Linked DNA regions of Flavisolibacter tropicus. The protein of the gene in region 1 interacts with the protein of each later gene in a pairwise test. Links are inferred from orthologs where the notes say so. Each region holds a gene or a part of one and is shown on either strand. Other genes may lie near its edges.

Evidence for each region.
Region 2: the proteins of rho (region 1) and nusG interact in binary tests that used the Escherichia coli proteins (3 or more experiments, as listed by UniProt). The link is inferred for Flavisolibacter tropicus from one-to-one orthologs.

Annotation. Positions count from the first base shown.
Region 1 is NZ_CP011390.1:3,769,140-3,779,538, forward strand. Bases 4,160-7,063 are described here. They hold rho (transcription termination factor Rho), read left to right. Parts: upstream 4,160-4,738; coding sequence 4,739-6,388; downstream 6,389-7,063. Other genes in these bases: SY85_RS15915 (Crp/Fnr family transcriptional regulator), read right to left, coding at 4,160-4,353; SY85_RS15925 (hypothetical protein), read left to right, coding at 6,479-7,063. Also shown: SY85_RS15895 (DUF4339 domain-containing protein), read right to left, coding at 1-139; SY85_RS25680 (hypothetical protein), read left to right, coding at 802-963; SY85_RS15900 (dienelactone hydrolase family protein), read right to left, coding at 1,045-1,902; SY85_RS15905 (hypothetical protein), read left to right, coding at 2,119-3,153; SY85_RS15910 (DUF3592 domain-containing protein), read right to left, coding at 3,213-3,656; more of SY85_RS15915, read right to left, coding at 3,772-4,159; more of SY85_RS15925, read left to right, coding at 7,064-7,129; tRNA 2-selenouridine(34) synthase MnmH, read left to right, coding at 7,213-8,307; SY85_RS15935 (hypothetical protein), read left to right, coding at 8,304-9,290; selenide, water dikinase SelD, read left to right, coding at 9,292-10,341. UniProt on the Escherichia coli protein: Facilitates transcription termination by a mechanism that involves Rho binding to the nascent RNA, activation of Rho's RNA-dependent ATPase activity, and release of the mRNA from the DNA template.
Region 2 is NZ_CP011390.1:5,208,002-5,220,809, forward strand. What follows is about bases 2,379-5,195. They hold nusG (transcription termination/antitermination protein NusG), read left to right. Parts: upstream 2,379-3,404; coding sequence 3,405-3,986; downstream 3,987-5,195. Other genes in these bases: tuf (elongation factor Tu), read left to right, coding at 2,379-2,943; secE (preprotein translocase subunit SecE), read left to right, coding at 3,210-3,401; SY85_RS22330 (LTA synthase family protein), read left to right, coding at 4,312-5,195. Also shown: hpf (ribosome hibernation-promoting factor, HPF/YfiA family), read left to right, coding at 1-211; more of tuf, read left to right, coding at 1,756-2,378; more of SY85_RS22330, read left to right, coding at 5,196-5,880; SY85_RS22335 (DUF5916 domain-containing protein), read left to right, coding at 6,104-8,557; SY85_RS22340 (DUF5916 domain-containing protein), read left to right, coding at 8,722-11,160; proC (pyrroline-5-carboxylate reductase), read right to left, coding at 11,164-11,961; rplK (50S ribosomal protein L11), read left to right, coding at 12,161-12,604; rplA (50S ribosomal protein L1), read left to right, coding at 12,633-12,808. UniProt on the Escherichia coli protein: Part of the processive rRNA transcription and antitermination complex (rrnTAC). The complex forms an RNA-chaperone ring around the RNA exit tunnel of RNA polymerase (RNAP).

The DNA.
Region 1 (10,399 bases):
CTGTTGGACTTAGCCAAGTGGTACTTTTTCCTTCTACCCAAATGAGGTCGGTTGATGCTAATTGTTGTTGCAACAATTCCTCATATGTGTAAGGACCTGTTTGCTGATTTTTGCGCAGAAGCAGATAGACCTTTTCCATAACTCACGTTTTGAAGCCCACAGGCGGAGTTTTGTTGCATTCTTTCAGTAGGGTACTCAGCGTCTGTAAAGCTAGTGTATATAGATTAATGCTAATAATATGCCTGAACAGTAGCGTGTCGATATTTAGGAAGGTTTGGCAAGAAATTGAGGATTTGATATTTGAGGTTTGAAATTTGAGATTGGTTGGCGGATTTGGGATTGCCGATTTTAGATTGGTGATTGCGGATTGAGGGGGAAGGCCGATTGTGTTTTCGTATCTTTAGGATCTGCTTACTTAGATTCGTTTTCCTCCTTCACATTATTATTTTTTTACTAATTATGATTACCTGCCTATTGGAAGTATGGAGGCAGGAGGGCCGGTCAACCGCAGGAGGAAGGGTGTTGATACGGAGTTAAGTAGGCTCCCATACGGAGTAACTAAGTATTGGATACGGAGTAACCATGAGGGGACAGAGGCGTAGCTATGAAGGAGCGTAGGAGTAGCAGGCAAGTAGCCATGAAGGAAGGATAGAGTATCCAAGGATTAGAGGAAAAATATATAATTGGAAACGCTTGGGGGCTTAAGATAATTGGTAGCGACTGAAAAGATGCTCTATAAATTGATACCCAATAACTACATAAACGATTTAAAGCTTATATTTAGAAATAAAACCATTGACTATGAGCATACTAAACCCAAAATCAAAGAAAGGTGACAAGAAAAACGGGGCTTCAAAAAACGGCGGGCAAGCATCGAAATTTATTACCAATAAGTCGTCCGTAAAAAGTAATGCTGGCTTTGCTAAAAAACCAATGACTGGCGGCACACAGCGCGGCAGCTAAAAGGTATTACACCAAATGACATAAAGCAAAAGCCACTCTTTAAAGAGTGGCTTTTGCTTTATGGTAACGAATGGTGATTTACTATTTAAAAATCGTTGCAAAGAAAGCTTTCATATCGTTCCAGGAAGCCGTATCAGCAGCACCATTGTATTCAATGGGCATATTGAACTTTTTGCCAGTTTCGGTAGCCGCTGGATTAGTAAAGGCATGGGTGGCATTGGGATAGGCCTTAAATGTATAGTTAGCACCAATTGAGTCCATTGACTTTTTAAATGCAGCTACTTCTGCTTCAGATACAAACTTGTCGGCGGCACCATGTGCTACCAGGATGTTTGCTTTCAGCAAATCTTTTTTAGGTTGTACCCCCGACAGGTTGCCGTGAAAGCTAACCACTCCTTTTAATGGAGCACCCAGCTTGGCTGCATTCAGTACCACAAAGCCACCATAACAGTAGCCGATGGCAGCCATATTAGCGGTGTCAACTTGTGGATAGGTTTTTAATTTATTCATGGCCGCCTCCAGGCGGGTAAGGGTCATTTGGGGATTTTTATAAAAAGGCATAGCCATTGCCTCAGCTTCCTTTGGATTGGCTGCTGTTTTTCCATCACCATACATGTCTACCGCCATGGCGATGTAGCCTAACTCGGCCAACTGCTTAGCACGGCTGCGGGTGTAATCGTTTTGTCCCCACCATTCGTGTACGACCAATACTGCAGGCCGCTTGCCCTCCTTGGCTGCATCGTAAACAATATAACCATTAGCTGTAACCGTGTCTTCTGTGTATGTTACGTTTTCCTCTTTGAGTTGTGCTGCAGAGGATGGTTGTGTAGTCATGGTTGTATCGTTGGTGGTTGTTGTAGACTTGGAATCGTTGCTATTACAAGAGGTGGCTAAAACTGCCAGGGTAAGCATAGCAAAAAAGAGAGGTTTGGGTTTCATTATTGTGTTGGTTTAGAGTGTAAAAGTATAAAACCATGGGTAAAAGCAATTTCTGATTTGAGGATCGCTGATGTATGATTTGAAATTTGAGGTTTGATATTTGAAATTGGAGATCTTTAAGGCGGGTGTTGCTTCTTTGTCTAATTTTCCCTGTGTTCTTTTTGATATGTGACAACAGTGAATAACTTACACGCGATTTAGAAAATCAAACATAGCATGCTTTCTATTACTCAAGAACTTATTGAACACTTACACGCCAGCGATAGCAAGGAGCAACCGCCAGCATTGGCCGGTAGTTATATCAACGTTATTTTAAAGTGTGGTGACGTAAAAGATGCTGAAGCGCTATTACCTGTTTTTCTAGAAAAGCCAAGTCATTTTTACCGGACACAATTGCTTCCTATTTTAGGAATGTTTGGCACTAACGCTATTGCACAAGGACTCCTTGAAAACTGCTTTGCTACAAACCAGCTAAAGGCAGACATGCCAGAAGAACTATTGCATGTACTGGGACAGTTACGGTATGAACCCGCAATAGATATGCTCTCTAGTTATGCGCTTAGTGATACCAGTGGGTATTATCCTAGCAAGTATGCCGTATTGGGATTGTTGCATTTTCCCTGCGAAGGCTATGAACAACAGATAGAAGCAGCGATCCGTAACACCTTTGGTAAAAACCTATTCAACGAGTTTGTGCCCAGCCTGGTATGCAAACTGAAAAACCGCGATGCGTTATTGCCCATTTTATATGAGCAAGGTGTTACAGTATGTTCTACCGACTGCAATGCGGGGCTTTTGCTAGGCTTTGCACTAAGTGGTGTCGAAGGCGCCAACTATATTAGAAAGGCTTTGTTTGACCCGGCATGGGAAGCTGACGCTACTGGTACCGGAACAGCTTATTGGGCCAGTAAGAGCATGCAATACACTGGCGTTAGCTTTGAAGAGTTGTATGCAGCTATAAAGCAAGAAGACAATCCAGATAAGCTTGATTATCAGCTTCGGGTTTTTGAAAGCTTACTCTCCCGTCGATTAGAAAGTGTAGAAGAGCCGTTACGCTTAGAGCATAGTAAGTCAAAAGAAAGTTTTACTACTCTATATGAACTGTTGTTTCGTTGGGCAACACCTAATCGGCAAAATAATATTTTGGACCTAGCAGAGAAGGTGGATCGCGAGCAAGACTTTTACCTACTTGAAAAAGTCTTATTACAGAAGGTAGAAGAGGAATGTCTTTTGAAAGTAATCCGGTTGTAAAGCCTACGTTTAGATAAGACTATCTATATTCTTATCTTACTTGTCTTATTCTATATAGGTTATCTACCGGTGTTGACTATTTGAATAAAAGGCTTTTTGCCAATGCGTACTTTGGCAGTAGCAGGTACCAGGTCTTTTGAAAGAAAACAAACAATCCAGAAAATAAAAGCTACGCTACCATATGCAAACGTATCGCCCCAAATACTTAATGGTGTATTGATCTTTGCATCGGAAGGATTGGAAGCAATGTAACGGACTGGTACCTGATCGCCATACTTGTAATCCTGGTCCATACCCTGAAACCAAATGGTATCCTTTGCTACCGAAAAACTCACTAAGGCATAAGTGCTGGGTCCTAGGTTCATACCTGTATGTTCTCCAATTCCCTGCACCTTGCCAACGGCTTTTTCAGACCGCAGCAGCCACACCAGATTGGTGATCATAAATGGTGACAGCACTAGCAGCAACAGTGAAAAGAAGAACTGGTTTTTACTGAGTAGCATACCCGAAGGTAGGGGAAGTGCCTGCAATAGCAAGATGCTTTTTCGTGAGACGTGAGCCGACAAATGTGAGCACTTAAATGCAAAATGTAATTATGATTACTGCCTTTAAAGGGTGCTACTTTCTATTGGACATTTGGCGTCGGGTGCGACTCAGTGTTTCTGGCGTAAGGCCTAAATATGATGCGATCATATGCTGTGGCACACGCTGTACAATATCGGGATAGGTTTTAATCAAATTTGTATAACGCTCCTCTGTAGACATGGTAAACATAGCTGTAATGCGACGCTGCAGAGCGATATAAGCGCTTTGCATTTGCAGACGAATAAAATGTTCATACTGCGGAATACGTTTGATCAATTCTTCCTGGGCAGTATTGCTTATCAATAGCAATTCACAATCTTCCAGGGCTTCGATATTGTAAGTAGCCGGTTCGCCGGTAATAAAACTATACAAGTCTGCGATGGTCCATCCCTCTACAGCGAACTGGACAATGTGTTCGCCTCCTTTTTCATCAATGGTATAAGCACGCAAAGCGCCTTTCTCTACAAATGCGGCGTGTTTGGAAACATCACCTTCCTGCAAAAGGTATTGGCGCTTGCGCAATTTTTTTGGTGTGAGATAGCCCTTGAATATTTCCTGCTCTTCTGCTGTGAGACTTATTTTAGCCGTAAGACTTTTAAAAAACAATTCGTACATACCCGTCATTATCGACGCAAAAGTAGTGGTTCCTTTTTGCCTTCGTTTTCTCAATTAACGATCAAAAAGGTAAGTTTCCTATGATATACTACGGAAAAAAAGAGGTGAAAACTGTGATTGCAAAGGTGCGCCTAATCCTATAGGAGTCAAGCTGTTCGGCACTTTACATAATGGGAAAACCCTATGAATAGGGTACAAAACCGAAAGCCTTGGTAAATATGAAGCAAAAATTTTTGGGTTCGCAATTTTAGCATTATTATTGCATCGGAAACTGTTGAGAGGTTCTTTCTTTCTCACTCACAAGTCGAGTTTTCAATTTCCATTCAATAATCAAATCATTAGCTAAGGATTTCGCCCCATTTAGTTTTTTAAACGACCATTTACTATGTACGACATTTTGCAGTTGAACGACATGCTTGTTCCAGAATTGCTGGATATAGCCGAACGACTAGACATTACCGATGCCAGAAAACTGGATAAACAAGGATTAATTTACAAAATTTTGGACAAGCAAGCTGTAGCCGGAGCCGGGAAAACCGCTGCGAATGGCGAAGAAAAACCCCGCCGCAAACGCATTGTAAAGGCATCGACTGCTAATACTACTGAAGAAGCTATTGTAGAAGATACTGCAACTCCAGTAGCTGAAGCGAAAGTAGAAAGCAAAAAGGCGCAGCCCAAACGCGAAGAACGTCCTAAGCGTACCCGTAAAAAAACTGATGGTGGTGATGTAGCTACAGCTACAGAAGCTGATAGCGATACAGCGACTCCGGAACCGATTATTGAAACCTCTCCTGAATTAGCAGCCTTCTTTAACGATGAACCAGTAGTACTAGATACTCCACCTGTAGTGGAAAGACCGGCTCAACAAACTGGTGGTCGTAATTTTCAACAACGTCGTGAACAGGCCTTCAACATTGAGTTTGACGGTGTGATCATAGCAGAAGGTGTATTGGAAATGATGCCTGATGGCTATGGTTTCTTACGTTCTTCTGATTACAACTATTTATCATCTCCAGATGATGTATATGTATCGCCTTCTCAAATCAAATTGTTTGGTTTAAAGACCGGTGATACGGTATATGGCTCTGTACGTCCTCCTAAAGAAGGAGAGAAGTACTTTGCTCTTTTAAAAGTAGAAAGCATTAATGGCAAAAGTCCTGAAGAAGTACGCGACCGTGTACCTTTTGACTACCTGACGCCATTATTCCCATTCGAAAAGCTGAACTTATTTACCAGACCGGACAACTACAGCACCCGTATTATGGACCTGTTTACCCCAATAGGTAAAGGTCAGCGTGGATTGATTGTAGCCCAGCCAAAAACTGGTAAAACCATGCTGTTGAAATCAGTAGCTAACGCTATTGCTGAGAACCATCCAGAGTGTTACCTGATGATCGTGTTGGTAGATGAACGTCCGGAAGAGGTAACCGATATGGAGCGTAGCGTAAAAGCAGAAGTAATTGCTTCTACGTTTGATGAACCAGCAGAAAAGCACGTGAAAGTATCTACCATTGCTCTTCAAAAAGCTAAGCGTTTGGTGGAATGCGGCCATGATGTAATAATCCTGTTAGACTCTATTACACGTTTAGCACGTGCACACAATACAGTAGCGCCAGCCTCCGGTAAAGTATTATCTGGTGGTGTGGAAGCCAATGCGATGCAGAAGCCTAAGCAATTCTTTGGTGCGGCCCGTAAAATTGAGAATGGTGGCTCTTTAACCATTCTTGCTACTGCTCTGATTGATACTGGCTCTAAAATGGATGAGGTAATCTTTGAAGAATTCAAGGGTACTGGTAACATGGAATTACAGTTGGATCGCCGCTTAGCGAACAAGCGTGTATTCCCTGCTATTGACCTTGTAGCCTCTTCTACCCGTAGAGATGACCTATTACTAGAAAGAGATGTATTACAACGTATGAACCTGTTGCGTGTTTACCTGACGGATATGAACTCAGAAGAAGCAATGAATGAATTGCTGAAACGCATGCGCGGAACCAAGAGTAATGAAGAGTTTTTGGCTTCTATGAACCGCTAACAGCAGCGCTTACTTATAACTGATCAATATAAAATGAGACCTCTACGGTCTCATTTTTGTTATAGGTTGTCCTGAATCAAAATGAGTAATATGAAGACAACAACAATTTTTAGCCTATTGGCAACAAGTCTTACAGTAGGATTTGTAGCCTGTGGCGAGAATGGCAACAACACGGATAGCGGAGACACAACAGTAACAGCTAGCACGACTACTGAAAGTTCAACTACAACAACGACCAGCACGGTGAACTATGCTGCCATGGCGGATTCTTTTTCAGTAGGGAACAATGAGGGACGCTACTTGGATCCCAAAACGGGTAAGTCTATTAAAATACGTGTAGACCCGCAAAGCGGACGACGCGTAAACGCTGCAACCGGTGAACCAGTATGGCGTTATGTAGACAACAGAACCTGGTGGGTATATGGTGGTGATGATTGGGAACCCCAAGGTGAGGCACGCATGGAAGGAAGCAATCTGCAGTATAAAGGTGAAAATGATGCATGGGTAACCTACGATGAGAAGTGGCCAGATGATAATACGAAAATGGAAGCGTGGAAAACAAAATATGCTGACGGATCTAAAGAAGAAATGCAGGAAAATGGTAATCAGAAATACAAAGACAGCGACATTAAAATAAAAACAGAAAAAGACGGTGATTTCCGTATTAAAACAAAAGACGGCATCAAGATCAAAAAAGATGAAGATGGTGTTCGCGTAAAAGATAAAAAAGACAACAAGTAACAAAGCAGTCTATTCTTTGTTAAAAAGCTCCTTTAAACGGGAGCTTTTTTTATTATGCCGCGCCGACTGATAACTTTGTACTTGTGACCACCGACAAACTTCATATCACCTCCTTTTTACAACAACATGTCAACCATTTGACCATTGATGTACGCTCGCCGAAAGAGTATGAACACGCCCATATGCCAGGAGCTGTGAGTGTTCCCATATTTGATAACGAAGAGCGAAAGATCATTGGTACGATCTATAAACAGCAAAGCCAGAAACTGGCAATAAAAAAGGGACTGGAATTTTTTGGACCCAAGATGAGAGGAATCGTAGAGAAGGTTGAAGAAATTTTAGATTGCAGATTGCAGATTGCAGATTCTGAAAAACAATCGCCAATCGCCAATCGCCAATCTGAACTCTTTATCTATTGCTGGCGAGGAGGCATGCGCAGCGGTGCAATGGCCTGGCTGCTACAGTTGTATGGATTTAAAGTGCATTTGCTGGCGGGTGGTTATAAAAGCTATCGCCGCTGGGCATTGGAACAATTAGCTGCTCCACACGATTTGAAAATATTAGGAGGCTATACCGGTTCAGGGAAAACAGAAGTGTTGAATCAACTGGAAGCAGAAGGCGCCTGCGCTATCGATCTTGAAGAACTGGCACGCCACAAAGGGTCGGCTTTTGGCAACATGGAACAAGTTCCACAACCCAGCCAGGAAATGTTTGAGAACTTGTTGGCTTACGCTCTATATGAACAGTATACTAAACCAGGGGCAACACCATCTATTTGGATAGAGGATGAGAGCCAACGAATTGGCTTAACCAATATTCCACAACCCTTTTGGCTAACGATGCGCCGTTCACCTTTGTACTTTTTAGACATACCTTTTGAGGAGCGATTGACACACCTGGTAAAAGAATATGGCGGGTATCCGAAAGAAGCTTTGGCAGAAGGGATTCAACGCATAGCCAAACGTTTAGGCGGCTTAGAAGTGAAGAATGCCTTACAGTACTTAGAAGAAGGTAATATAAACGACTGCTTTTCTATTCTATTAAAGTATTACGATAAGCTATACCTGAAGGGGTTACACAATCGAAGTGACTTATCTTCGTTATTAACTAAAATCAATTGCTCTGCTGTAACTAACAGCAATGCTACAGCCTTATTAACACCATATTCTACTGTATGAAAAACCTCGTTTTAGCTTTTACCCTACTCTTTGCTGTTAAAGGCCAATCTCAAGTGGTAAGTGGCTTGTATGGCGGCACCCTTGTTAACGATAGTACCCACAAGGTGCAAAACTATGAAGTGGCGCTTAGTGAATACCGTGGTAAGATTACCGGCTACTCGTACACCACCTTCGTTGTAAATGATACGTTTTTTTACAGTGTAAAAACTGTAAAAGCTAATTTGAAGGACAACGAGCTGGTCATCCAAGATGACAAGATGATTGTCAATAACTTTCCTGAAGCTCCAGCCAAAGGCGTCAAGCAAACCAATATAATACCCGTAATGGCTGCTGGCCCTGCTGATACCGTACGAGGTTTCAATGGTAAATGGAGTACGAATCAAACTAAGGTTTATTATTCCCTGTATGGTGGCCTGGAAATGAAGCGGGACAGCGATAGTTCACAATCTGCACTTATTGGTCATTTGCGTGAATTAAAAATCCTGGGGCCAGCTTATGCAGCGACAAGAACAGATGCTATTGCTGTAGCTGATAATGCCACTAATAAACAGAAGCAGCCCACAAAAGCGGTGGTGGTTAAAACACCAACAGCAACGACGCCATCTGTTAGTAATACAGCTGTACCAACTTCTATACCTTATGCACAACGTGCTGAAAAGATATTACAAACACTATCTGTTGGTAGTGATAGTTTAACCCTTTCGTTTTATGATAATGGGGTAGTAGATGGCGATATGATCAGTGTATATGTAAATGGAGAAACCGTAATTGACAATACAAAGCTGACCGCTGTAGCTGTTAAAAAGACAATAGCTGTAAATGCAACTGCTGGTGAAATCAAACTAATACTCGTAGCTGAAACATTGGGAACCTTACCACCAAACACTGGTTTATTAATCATTCAGGATGGTGACAACCGTTATAATGTACACTTCAGCGCGGATCTGCAAACCAATGCAGCCATTATATTAAGAAGAAAATAGTATGACAGAACCGATAAAGCTTACACAATATTCTAAAGGTGGCGGGTGTGGTTGCAAAATTGCACCGGCTGTTTTAGAACAAATAGTTAGAACAAATTCAACATCATTATTTCCTTCCTTATTAGTAGGAAATGAAACAGCTGATGATGCCGCGGTCTACCAGATCAATGATAGCGAAGCTATTATTTCTACTACTGATTTCTTTTTGCCAATAGTAGATGATGCTTTCGATTTTGGAAGAGTAGCTGCCGCCAATGCTATCAGTGATGTATATGCGATGGGAGGCACTCCGATGATAGCTATTGCTATATTAGGCTTTCCTGTAGATAAGTTACCAGTGGAAGTGGCACAACAAATATTGGAAGGTGGTCGCAGCATTTGTAAAGAAGCAGGCATACCGTTAGCAGGTGGGCATACGATTGATTCTGCTGACCCTATATTTGGATTAGCAGTTACCGGACGCGCTACCCTAAATCATCTCAAGCGCAATATTGGTGCAGAAGAGGGGGATGCACTTTATCTCACCAAACCCATTGGTACAGGCTTGTTATCTACTGCGCTAAAAAGAGGGGTGTTGCAGGAAGGACATTACGAAGTTTTGATAAAGCAACTTACTAGCATTAATAAGTTAGGAGAACAACTTGGCCAGATTAAAGGTGTAAAGTCTATGACCGATGTAACAGGCTTTGGATTGTTAGGTCATGCCATTGAAATGGCTGAAGGTAGTGGTGTATCTATTAGTCTAAACTATACTGCCATTCCTAAAATGGAAGGAGTAGATGAGTATTTAAAACAACGTACTATTCCGGATGCTACGTACCGCAACTGGAACAGCTATAATAGTAAAACACAGTTTGGAAAAGGTGTGAATGTAATGGAGGCCTTTACGGTATTGCCCGATCCACAAACCAATGGAGGGTTATTACTAGCTGTGGCACCAGAATCACGTGCCGAAGTAGAAGCTTTATTTACGGCTAATGGTTTAGGTGATTTTCTTGAACCGATAGGAAGTTGTGTGGAGAGAGGAGAGAAGGTGATTTATGTAGGATAGAACTAGGATTAATTGGATTAAATAAGATTTAGAGGAGAAAGTTGACACGTTGATAAGT
Region 2 (12,808 bases), 1.4 Mb from region 1 along the record:
TCATGATCGTATCATCAAAGTAGACGTGTTTTTAAAACTGGATAACGTAGTACACACCATTAAAGACAAAATCGCTGAAATTAGAGTGCATGTGCCCAGAGCCGACTTTTTCGTGAAATCTACTAGCAAATCATTTGAAGTTTCTTTCGACGAAGCCTTCGAATCACTTGTGAATCAAATCAAGCGTAAAAAAGAAAAGCTTGCCGCATAATACTTCAAGACCTCCTTCGGGAGGTCTTTTTATTTATACCCATACCATTTCCTCAATAATTTATTTCTGCCAACTGATTTATAAATTAAGCATCCTTACGGCTAGGCTACATAAATTGCTTTTTATGCCAACAAATTGGAATCTAGGATGATAACCTATAAAGGTTAAGGTTACCCGCCAGGAAATGAATTGATATATTATATCTCTCGTTTCATTTTAGATCTACATCTAATATTAATGCTAGTTGTTTCCGTATCCATTGATGCTAAATGCATCTTCAATTTTCTTTATCACTAAAAGCAATGGCGCAGCCAAACCTTCCCAATTTCTAATCTTATGTCCGTAGCCTGTTTTCAGCTTGGTCTTGTTCCGGTTTTGTTTTACTCAACTCCGTAAGGTTACGGAGTTGAGTAAAACAAATTCAGAATGAAGCCAAAGTAATTTCAGATTGGTACCGAACTAAGAAAGTACAATAGAGGAGGAGTATCCTTACGAAAGTATTTGGTTAGATGAGAAATAGGCTATCGTATAGGAGATGTTTGTTACATCTATCCAACTCAATATTCAGGGATCGCCCTGGTCGACTTTTTTAATAGCAAGGTGTACAAGCCGCCATCTATTCGAAGGGACGCTTCATTTAAAAAAGTTGGTACAAAAGAGTGCGTTTAATGAGAGGTAGTAGTCCGGTTATCTTTCATTTATGCATTGTAGCAACCATCTATTTAAAAATTTTTTTAAGAAATTGAATGCGTGGAAATTAGAAGAATCAAGGGTTTTAGAAAAAATGAAAAAAAAACTTGCTGAAAAGTTTTGAAAATTTTTTTCAATTGCAGAATTCCTTTACTTTTGCCTTCCCAAAAACAAGGGGTAGTTCTTTAACAACACAAAAAATGCCACTTTAGCTCAGCTGGTAGAGCAACTGATTTGTAATCAGTAGGTCGTTGGTTCGATTCCGACAAGTGGCTCAATACTGGCGCATATGGTGGAAACGCCATTCAGTAGGGCAGGTTCCAGAGCGGCCAAATGGGGCGGACTGTAAATCCGCTGTCTTCGACTTCAGTGGTTCGAATCCACTCCTGCCCACTAGTTCTTTACATTATTAGTTATTAATTGATAATTAATAATTGAACAAGCGGGAGTAGCTCATTTGGTAGAGCGATAGCCTTCCAAGCTATAGGTGGCGAGTTCGAGCCTCGTCTCCCGCTCTTTTGAGTTGTCGGATTGAATGATGACAGATGACAGAACGTTGCCACTGTCAACCTATAGCGGTCAACTGTCAGCTGACACAAGCCGTTGTAGCTCAGTGGTAGAGCACTTCCTTGGTAAGGAAGAGGTCTGGGGTTCAATTCCCCATAACGGCTCAAAAAACATTAAATAGGTTTACTACTTGATGTTATAGAAAGGACCAAAAACATGAAGTAAGAGTTGCTAGCAATGGCAATTCTCTTTTTTCATAAAGAATAACCTTCAACCAGCCTTGGCAGGGTGGAGGATAAATTTGCGATAATAAATATTTAAGAACTCCACAACTAAAAACGATAAAGATGGCAAAAGAGAATTTTAAGCGGGATAAACCGCACGTTAACGTTGGTACCATCGGTCACGTAGACCACGGTAAAACCACTTTGACCGCTGCTATCACTACCATTCTGTCTCAGAAAGGTTTAGCAGAGGCTAAGAAGTACGATGAAATTGATGGTGCTCCTGAAGAAAAAGAAAGAGGTATTACCATTAATACAGCTCACGTTGAGTATCAGACGGCTAACCGTCACTACGCTCACGTTGACTGTCCTGGTCACGCTGACTACGTAAAAAACATGATTACCGGTGCTGCGCAAATGGACGGTGCTATCTTAGTTGTGGCTGCTACAGATGGTCCTATGCCTCAGACAAAAGAGCACATTCTTTTGGCTCGTCAGGTAGGCGTACCTCGTATCGTTGTTTTCATGAACAAAGTTGACTTAGTTGACGATCCAGAATTGTTAGAGCTTGTAGAAATGGAAATCCGTGACTTGTTAAGCTCTTACGGTTTTGACGGTGACAATACTCCAATCATCCAAGGTTCTGCTACTGGCGCTTTAGCTGGTGATGCAAAATGGGTTGCTAAGGTTGAAGAGTTGATGGACGCTGTAGATACTTACATTCCATTGCCTCCTCGTCCAGTTGATCTTCCATTCTTGATGTCAGTTGAAGACGTATTCTCTATCACTGGTCGTGGTACTGTTGCTACTGGCCGTATTGAAAGAGGTCGTATTAAAGTAGGTGAGCCTGTTGAGATCGTAGGTTTGATGGATGCTCCTTTAACTTCTACTTGTACAGGTGTGGAAATGTTCCGCAAACTATTAGATGAAGGTGAAGCTGGTGATAACGCAGGTCTGTTATTACGTGGTATCGATAAAACTCAGATCCGTCGCGGTATGGTTATCGTGAAGCCTGGTTCTATCACTCCTCACACTGAATTCAAAGGTGAAGTATACGTACTGAGCAAAGAAGAAGGTGGTCGTCACACTCCATTCTTTAACAAATACCGTCCTCAGTTCTATTTCCGTACAACTGACGTAACTGGTGAGTGCGTATTGCCAGAAGGTACTGAAATGGTAATGCCTGGTGATAACACTAGCTTAACTGTAAAACTGATCCAACCAATCGCCATGGAGAAAGGTTTGAAATTCGCTATCCGTGAAGGTGGTCGTACAGTAGGTGCTGGTCAGGTTACTGAAATCTTAAAATAAGCTTTAAGCTCTAGCTTTTAGCTTTAAGCCGAAAGGCGTTGCAAAAGATTCCTATATTTGCAAAATAACTCTAAAAGCTATTCTGCCTCCAAGCAGGATAGCTTTTAACTTCTACGGGTGTAGTTCAATGGCAGAATAGCGGTCTCCAAAACCGTTGATGGGAGTTCGAATCTCTCCACCCGTGCTAAATGATTTGATATTTTAAATTTGAGGTCTTAAATTGCTAACACAATTTCAAATATCAAACTTCAAATCTCATATTCTATATGAACAAAATTTCTAACTACTTCAGCGATTCTATTAAAGAATTGACAGAAAAAGTGACCTGGCCTACATGGACACAGTTGCAACAATCTACGATGATTGTTCTGGGTGCTACCTTGGTTACCACTGCTATTGTAGGTTTAATGGATTTCGTGGCTGCAGGTGGCTTGAATTTTATTTACAAATTGTTCTAATTGATGGAGTCAACTACACAAAATACACAGTCACAACAGCAAGAGACCAAATGGTATGTACTACGTGTGGTTAGTGGCAAAGAGCGTAAGGTAAAAGAATACTTAGATAAAGAAGTATCAAGAGGGGGCTGGGACAATATCGTTAAACAGGTATTTCTTCCAGTAGAGAAAGTGTATAAAGTGCAGAATGGTAAAAAAGTAATGCGTGAGCGCAACTATTATCCTGGTTATGTGATGATAGAAGTGGCTGACGGTAAATTAAACGACGATTTAAGAGATACTATTAAAAATACCTCTAACGTTATTCACTTCTTAGGTAAAGACAATCCAATTGCTTTACGTAAAGCTGAAGTAAATAAAATGTTGGGTAAGATGGATGAAATGGCTGAAGCGGGTGGCTTGAGCATGAGTGAGCCTTTCATTGTTGGTGAAACGATCAAGATCATCGAAGGTCCTTTCAACGATTTTAATGGTGTAATTGAAGAAGTTAATGACGAGAAGAAGAAATTGAAAGTAACTGTAAAAATCTTTGGTCGCTCTACACCTGTTGAGCTAAACTACATGCAGGTTGAAAAGTTGAGTTAATTACAAAATATTTCATAGAAAGCCATCCTACTTTTGGATGGCTTTTTTTTTTCGTACTATGTTAAGCAGAGTTAGATTCTTATTGGGCTATTTATCTATTTGGGTAATACTATTCGAGTTATTTCGACTACTATTTCTGCTTTACCATTTTGATGCTGCTCATCAATTGTCGTTTTCTACCCTCATTCAAACTTTTTGGTATGGATTACGAATGGATTTGTCTACGGCAGCCTATGTTACTTTGCCCGTTTGTCTATTTGTACTTATAAGTCTCTTTGTTCCTTTTTTTAGGAAAAGGTCTCTTTACTTTATATATACAGCTATTGTGCTGCTGTTAACTGTATTAATAGTTACAGCCGACCTAGAGGTTTATAAGCAGTGGGCATTCCGTATTGATGCAACTCCTTTAAAATATCTCAATTCACCAAAAGAGGCGTGGGCATCAATCAGCCACTTGCCTGTATTCTGGATTCTGCTGGCAGTGACCATTTTTTATGTGCTTTTATTAGCTGCATTCAAAAAAGGTATCGCCCGACTTATCTACCTCTTAAGTAAGCCAATTCATTGGGGAGTTGGGGTACTGTCAGTTAGTATGTTTTCGGTTTTAATGATTGTTGCTTTACGTGGTGGACTACAATTAGCTCCTTTAAACCAAAGTACAGTTTACTTCAGTACAAACAATTTTGCTAATCAGGCTGCTATTAATGCTTCCTGGAATTTCCTGCATGGTGTTATGAATCAATCAGGAGTGAATCGGAATCCGTATAATTATTTCTCGTCAGAAAAAGCAAAGCGAACTGTAGATAGTCTATTTAAGACATCCGGAACAACACCAGCACTACTAAATACTACAACACCCAATATTATTCTGATCATCTGGGAGAGCTTTACAGAAAAAGCTACTCACCTTGCTATTGATGGTACAGAAGTAACACCCGGCTTTAATCAGCTAAAGAAAGAGGGACTATATTTTAGCCAGTTATATGCAAGTGGAGATAGAACTGATAAAGGACTTGCAGCTGTACTAAGTGGTTATCCAGCTTTGCCAAACGCCTCTATTATCCGAACACCCAATAAGGCAGCCAAGCTGGCTGTTTTACCAACTCTATTAAAAGAAAGAAACTACCAGATTCCTTTCTTTTATGGGGGAGAACCTGAGTTTGCCAATATCAAATCATACTTATTACATGGGAACTTTAATCCCTTGGTAGATGTTAGCGATTTTGATAAAAAAGATCAGAATTCAAAATGGGGTGCACATGATGGCGTGGTGGCTAATCGCATGTTACAATATGTAAACAGCGTTAAAGCACCATTTTTTGCTACCTGGCTTACTTTAAGTAGTCATGAACCCTTTGAAGTACCAGAAACACCAGCCTTTAAAGGCAATGATAATACATCAAAATTCCTCAATTCATTACACTATACCGATCGGGTACTTAGTGATTTTATAGAAAAAGCGAAACAGCAGCCCTGGTGGAAAAATACACTTGTAGTTGTTATTGCCGATCATGGGCACCCACTTCCGGAGACGCCCCATCGGATTAATAACTTTAAAATTCCCATGTTGTGGTTAGGTGGAGCATTGAAAGCCTCAGGTACGGTTCATGATAAGGTTATGAACCAAACAGACTTGGCAGCTACCTTATCGGCTCAATTAGGAATAACAAATGCATCATTTCCTTTTAGTAAAAATAGTTTTGATACTACTTCAAAGCCTTGGAGCTTCTTTTCTTTCAATAATGGCTTTGGCTGGGTAACACCTACAGGTTATGTTCTTTATGACCATGTAGGTAAACAAGTAATTGAAAAAGGAGGGCAGATGGATACTACAAGTATAGATGATGGAAAGGCCTTACAGCAATTTATATATTCTGATTACATCAATAAATAGCTCCCAATTACGGAAAGTGGATTGATTTACTCAATTCATACTTGAAAAACTACAATTCATCGGTGTAATAGATGAAAACAGATGCTTAAGTGACAACTTCGCGACTATTTAGCCTTTTATCAGGCGGCATCTATATCTGTTGAAACACTGTAAAGTCCATATCTCCCCACAGAATATTTTTGTTTCTGTTTCTACCCATATTTTTTATTGGCGGCTTTTGTTTGTGCTACTTCTTGGGACTTGTTTTAATGTACGAGCCTTTGCTCAAAACGTTTCAAGAGAATTATCCGCTACCCGAAGTGTAGGTCCCATAAAAGTAGATGGTATTTTAAACGAAACTGCCTGGAAAGAAGCTCTGCCTGCCACCCATTTCATAGAAAGTAGACCATATGTTGGGAAAGCGGAAAGTGAAGTGAATAAAACGGTCGTTTATCTTTTATACGATGCTTACGCTATTTACGTTGGGGGTACTTGTTATGAGCCATCAAAAGATAGTATTTCCAGGGAGCTGGTAGGTAGAGACAAATTGGGAATCAATGATTTTATTTCTGTAGCTTTTGATCTATATAATGATAAGATCAATGGCGTCGGTTTTTTTGTAACCCCTTATGGAGAGCAATATGACGCCAAGTACTCAAACTCTGGTGATGAAGATGGCTCCTGGAATGCCGTGTGGGACAGTGAGGCTAAAGTACATCAAGACGGTTGGAGTTTTGAAATGCGTATTCCGTATTCTGCCTTACGATATAGTAAACAGCCTGTACAAAATTGGGGTTTGCAAATAACCCGACGGCGCACAAAAGCTGGGCAACAGTTAGTGTGGAACCCTATTAATCCTGAAATAAATGGTTTTTTAAACCAGGCAGGAATGTGGAAGGGAATACAAGTAACAAAGGCTCCCGTTCGATTATCTTTCTCTCCCTATATAGCAAGTTACATCAATCATAATGGGACTGTTGATGCTAACAGAACTAGCTCTTCATTAACCGGTGGTATGGATGTAAAATATGGAATCAGCCAAAGTTTTACATTAGACATGACCTTAGTTCCAGATTTTGGCCAGGTAAAAAGCGATAACAAAGTGCTTAACTTATCGCCTTTTGAGGTGCGCTATGAAGAGAACCGAAGTTTTTTTACAGAAGGAACAGAGCTCTTTAATAAAGGTGACCTTTTTTATTCCAGAAGAATTGGGCAGCAGCCAATACACTATTATGCCATACAAGACCCGCTTAGAGAAGAGGATCATGTTCAGGATAATGAAGTGATCATCAGCAATCCTACTGAATCAAAACTGGTAAATGCTACAAAGGTTTCCGGCCGTTTGCATAAGGGACTCGGTATTGGAGTTTTTAACGCTATTACTCAACCCATGTATGCTATAGTTGAAAATGATAGAGGGGAAAAAAGAAAGATTCTTACAGACCCATTGACCAATTATAACATCACAGTTTTGGATCAGACACTGAAAGGCAATTCCTCTATATCCTTCATCAATACTAATGTTTCACGTGCCGGAAAGGATTACGATGCTAATGTTAGTTCAGCACTACTTAATCTAAATAACAAACATAATACCTTCAACTTTTTTGGTAATTTTTCGCTGAGTAAATTATTCTATCCGGACTATACTCTTAGCGGTTATGCTCATACCATTCGGTTAGCAAAAACAAGTGGACGTTTCTTGGTTAATGTCACGCAGGATTTACAAGATCAGAAGTATAATAAAAACGATCTGGGGATCAACAATACCAATAACTATTTAGATCACAACTTAGGCATAAGCTACAATTGGTGGAAACCCACTTCTTGGTATAACCAATTAAGTATCAATTCCAATGCAGCTTATAGTCGTCGTTATTTACAAAATGACTTTCAACGGTTTCAGGTATACTTTTTTGTAAGTGCACAATTGAAAAACTTGTGGGGTGTGGGTAGCTATGTCAGTTATAATCCTGAAGGCCATGACTATTATGAGTCGCGCAATGGGAGTTTGTTTATTAATACTGCAAGTGTAGGATTACATGGGTGGGTTGAGACAAACAGGGCTAAGAAATACAACGGGAACGCATATTACTGGGTTTACATAGACAAGTTATTCAAAGCAAGGCGCTATGAGTTTGGGCTGGCGCATCAATATCGATTTAGTGATAAGTTCTCCTTAAGTCAAGGTATCAATTACTATCCTTATTTTAATGAAGCCGGTTATTATTCAAATTATAGTAACCCTGGTTCATGGAGAACTATGCCGGTTCTACTTTTCTCAAAACGTGACCGCAATACGGTAGAGAATACATTTCAAGCAAAATATAATTTTAATAAACGGTCTGGTATCAGCTTGAGGGTACGTCATTATTGGAGTCAGGTGGAACATAAAGCATTTTTTGATTTAAAAGAGAATGGACTGTTAGAACCAACTGTTGTTCAAGACGTGGAAGTGCGCAATCAAAATCAAAACTTCTTTAACATCGATATGGCTTATTCTATGCAGTTTGCTCCAGGAAGTTTTATCAATATTGTTTGGAAGGAAGCAAGTACAACCTATAACGATCTAATTAGCAGCAGCTATTTTTCTAATTTTAAGAGTACTGTCTCAGTACCGCAGATCAATAATTTATCTGTCAAAATACTTTACTACTTGGATTGCCTGGCATTAAAAAAGCGCAGAAAGCTGAATTAGACTTATTTGCAATTGTTTTTTATTCTCTTTCTTTGCTGCTTTTAGTTTTTCGCCGTTCATCAATCGAAAGACACCTGTACATAAAAAACAATAAAAACTCAGTAACAAAGTTGTAATTAACACGTCTAAGGAATTATTGTTAAAACTTTTCGGCACAAATACACATGAGACTCTTTTTTGCTTGCCTATTTACACTGTTTATAACTAGCTTGTCGGCACAAAGCCTGCCTAAGCAATTGCCTGCACATCGTACAACTGCTACAATTAAGTTAGATGGATTACTGGATGAGATGGATTGGAAGGATGCTGTGCCTGCCACCGGCTTTGTAGAGTGGCGTCCCAATGCTGGCAAAATAGAAGACTCTGCAAATAGAACTGTTGTTTATTTACTATACGACAATACATCTGTTTATATAGGCGGCTATTGTTATGAACGCACAAAAGACAGTGTTTCAAGAGAGTTGATTGGTCGCGACCAGGTTGGGGTCAATGATTTTGTTGGTGTTATTCTAGATACCTATAATGACAAAATCAATGCAGTGGGGTTTTATGTAACTCCTTATGGGGAACAATTTGATGCCAAGTACTCAAACTCAGGCGATGAAGATGGTTCCTGGAATGCCGTGTGGGACAGTGAGGCTAAAATACATCAAGACGGATGGAGCTTTGAAATGCGTATACCATATTCGGCACTACGCTTCGTTAGCAAGGATCAACAAACATGGGGGTTAAACATTACACGACGTAGAAATAAGACCGGGCAGCAGTATATGTGGAATCCGGTAGACCCTCAAAAAAATGGTTTTATTAACCAAGAAGGTGAATGGGCAGGTATTGGTAAAATTGATGCTCCTATCCGTTTATCATTTTCACCATATTTGTCAGGCTATGTGAATCATTATCAGCCAGATACAAAGCAATGGAGAACATCTATCAATGGTGGCATGGATGTGAAATATGGTATAAGTGAAAGCTTTACGTTGGATATGACCTTGATTCCGGACTTTGGACAAGTGCCGTCTGACGCTAAGGTTTTAAACCTCTCTCCATTTGAAGTAAAGTACCAAGAGAATAGGGCGTTCTTTACAGAGGGCACTGAGTTGTTTAACAAAGGCAACTTATTTTATTCCAGAAGAATTGGGGCGGAGCCACTTCGTTATTGGGATGTTGAGAATATGGCCGGAAACAATATTAAAGTAATTGAAAATCCAGCCAAGGCCAAGTTGCTGAATGCGACTAAAATATCGGGTCGTACAAAGAAAGGGCTAGGGATAGGATTCTTTAATGCTATAACAAAGCCCATGTTTGCTACGATAGAAGATGAAACATCGAAAACACAGACAAAGATTGAAACGAACCCCTTAACAAACTACAATATTGTTGTTGTTGATCAAACGCTAAAGAATAACTCCTCGGTTTCTTTTATTAATACTAATGTAATGCGCAGTGGCCATGATTATGATGCTAATGTCAGCGCGGCACTGTTTAATTTCAACAATAAAAAGAATACCTACAACTGGAATGGAAAAGTATCTGTAAGCAGGCTATTAGGCGATGCTGTTAACAATACAAACGGGTATTCGCATAACCTTGGCTTTGGGAAAACAGGAGGTCGCTTTAACTTTCAGCTAACTCAAGAATTGGTAGATGATAAGTACAACATTTCAGACATGGGGTACTTTACAGCTATCAATTATTTTGACCACTATTTTTGGATGGGCTATAAGTGGACTAAACCGGGTTCATGGTTTAACCAATTGCGTATCAACTATAACCTAGGTCATAGCATGCGATTTACAGGTAATAAGTACCAATCTCTTTTTACCAACGTTAACTCTAATGCACAATTAAAGAACTTAGCTTGGGTAGGTGGTTTTATTGGTTATAATCCAGAAGGCAATGATTATAATGAGCCAAGGAAAGGCGGCGATCTATACTTTACTACTTCTAAGCGTTGGAATTTAGAAGCCTGGTATGAAAGTAATAGCGCCAAGAAATACTCTTTTGGTGGAGATGTGTTTGCCGGCTTATACCAAATGGAAAAAGGAAGAAGCTACTTCATTAACTTGTATCATAAATACCGCTTCAACGACAAGTTTTCCTTAAGTCAATCTATCAACTTTCAGCCATTTTATAATAATGTAGGTTTTGATGGCTTCGATGGCGATCAAGTTGTTTTTGCTTTACGAGACCGCAGGACAACTGAAAATTCTATTAGCGCTAAGTATAATTTCAATTATAGATCTGGTATTACGATACGTATTCGTCACTATTGGAGTGAAGTAGATAAAAGCCGTTTTTATCAATTGAATAAAGATGGCTCAACTAGCGCATATACGCCTGGCAGCACTTATAATGGTGGTGACGTAACCTTTAACCAGTTTACATTATTTGCAGAATACACCAAGCAGTTTGCTCCAGGTAGCTTTATCAATATCGTTTGGAAAAATGAAAATGATAACGATGCGACAATGGCTAATCACCAATATTTCAAAAACTTTAATAGAACGATATCAGAGCCTCATTTAAATAATCTATCGGTACGCGTATTATACTACCTTGATTATTTAGATCTTAAAAAATGGCGTAAAAAGAAGGCCTAACCATCAGCCTTTAATAATCTTATTAAAGCTTGCTGCTATTCCTTTTATAAGGGATGAACTGAAACCTTGGTGTTCCATTTCATTAAGTCCGGCTATCGTGCAACCCTTAGGGGTGGTTACTTTATCAATCTCCTGTTCAGGGTGGGTGCCTCTTTGAAGCAACAATTCTGTAGCACCTTTAACTGTTTGTGCAGCTATTAAACTGGCAGTGGCGGCATCAAAACCTATTTCTATACCGCCTTGAATATTGGCGCGGATATAACGCATTGCATAAGCTGTACCGCAGGCACCCAGTACCGTAGCCGCATCCATAAGCTTTTCATCTATCACAGTTACTCTGCCTAGATTACTAAATAGTTGCTCAACAAGTTTTATGTGATCGAGCTGAGCGTTTTGGTAGCTTAGACAGGTCATACTTTCTAAAACGGCAATGGCCGTATTGGGCATGGCCCTAAAGAGGGGAAGTTTTTTTTGAAGGACACTTTGTATGTCTTCAATAAAAATGCCTGTAACTACTGAAACCAGAATATGTTTATCGGGGTGTAAATCATTTTTGAGTCCTTCCAGTACTTCCTTTATTTGAAAAGGTTTTACAGCTATAATTACCAGATTACTATTTTGAATGGCTTCATTGTTATTGGCTGTAACTTTTACTCCTTTCTTCTCCAGCTCCCGTAAGGTAGATGGGTTTCGCTTAGTAATATATATATCAGAAGCTTGCGAATAGTTACTTTTCAATAAACCCTCGGCAAGGGCTACTCCGAGGTTGCCGCCACCAATTATGGCCACTTTTTTATTCATAAATAGTTGTTTGGAAACCTGAAGTTATAATGGGCTTAACAAAAAAACACTTGAGGTATGCCAATTTTTAATGTGGAAAACCTACCTTTGCGACCCCAAAGTAGTTCTTTATCGTCCGTTTCAAACGGAAATTGAGGAATTTGGGAGACCCGGTAGTCGCTGAGATGAAGGGTCGCTTGAACCAATAAATCAGAAGAAAATGGCAAAAGAAATCACTGGCTATGTAAAGCTTCAGTGCAAGGGTGGCCAAGCAAACCCTGCACCTCCAATTGGTCCAGCATTAGGTTCCAAAGGTGTTAACATCATGGAATTCTGTAAGCAATTCAATGCTCGGACTCAAGATAAAATGGGAAAAGTACTTCCTGTTTTATTAACTGTTTACTCAGACAAGTCTTTCGACTTCATTATCAAAACTCCTCCTGCAGCTGTACAGTTAAAGGATGCCGCTAAAATTCAAAGCGGTTCAAAAGAGCCAAACCGTAACAAGGTTGGTAAGGTAACTTGGGCTCAGATCGAAGAGATCGCAAAAGACAAGATGCCTGACCTGAATGCGTTTACTTTAGAAAGCGCCATGAGCATGGTAGCTGGTACAGCGCGTAGCATGGGTCTGACTGTTGAAGGTCAAGCTCCATGGGAAAAATAAGTTTTGAACCTCTTAAATGAATTGAAAAATGGCTTTCATTCCTAAAAAAAGAAAAGCAGTAAACGGTAAAGTTGATGCCAACAAGGTATACAGCTTGAAAGATGCTTCTACTTTAGTAAAAGAAATAAATACAACAAAGTTTGACGCTTCCGTTGACTTACATATCCGTTTAGGCGTAGATCCTAAAAAAGCTGACCAAGCTAT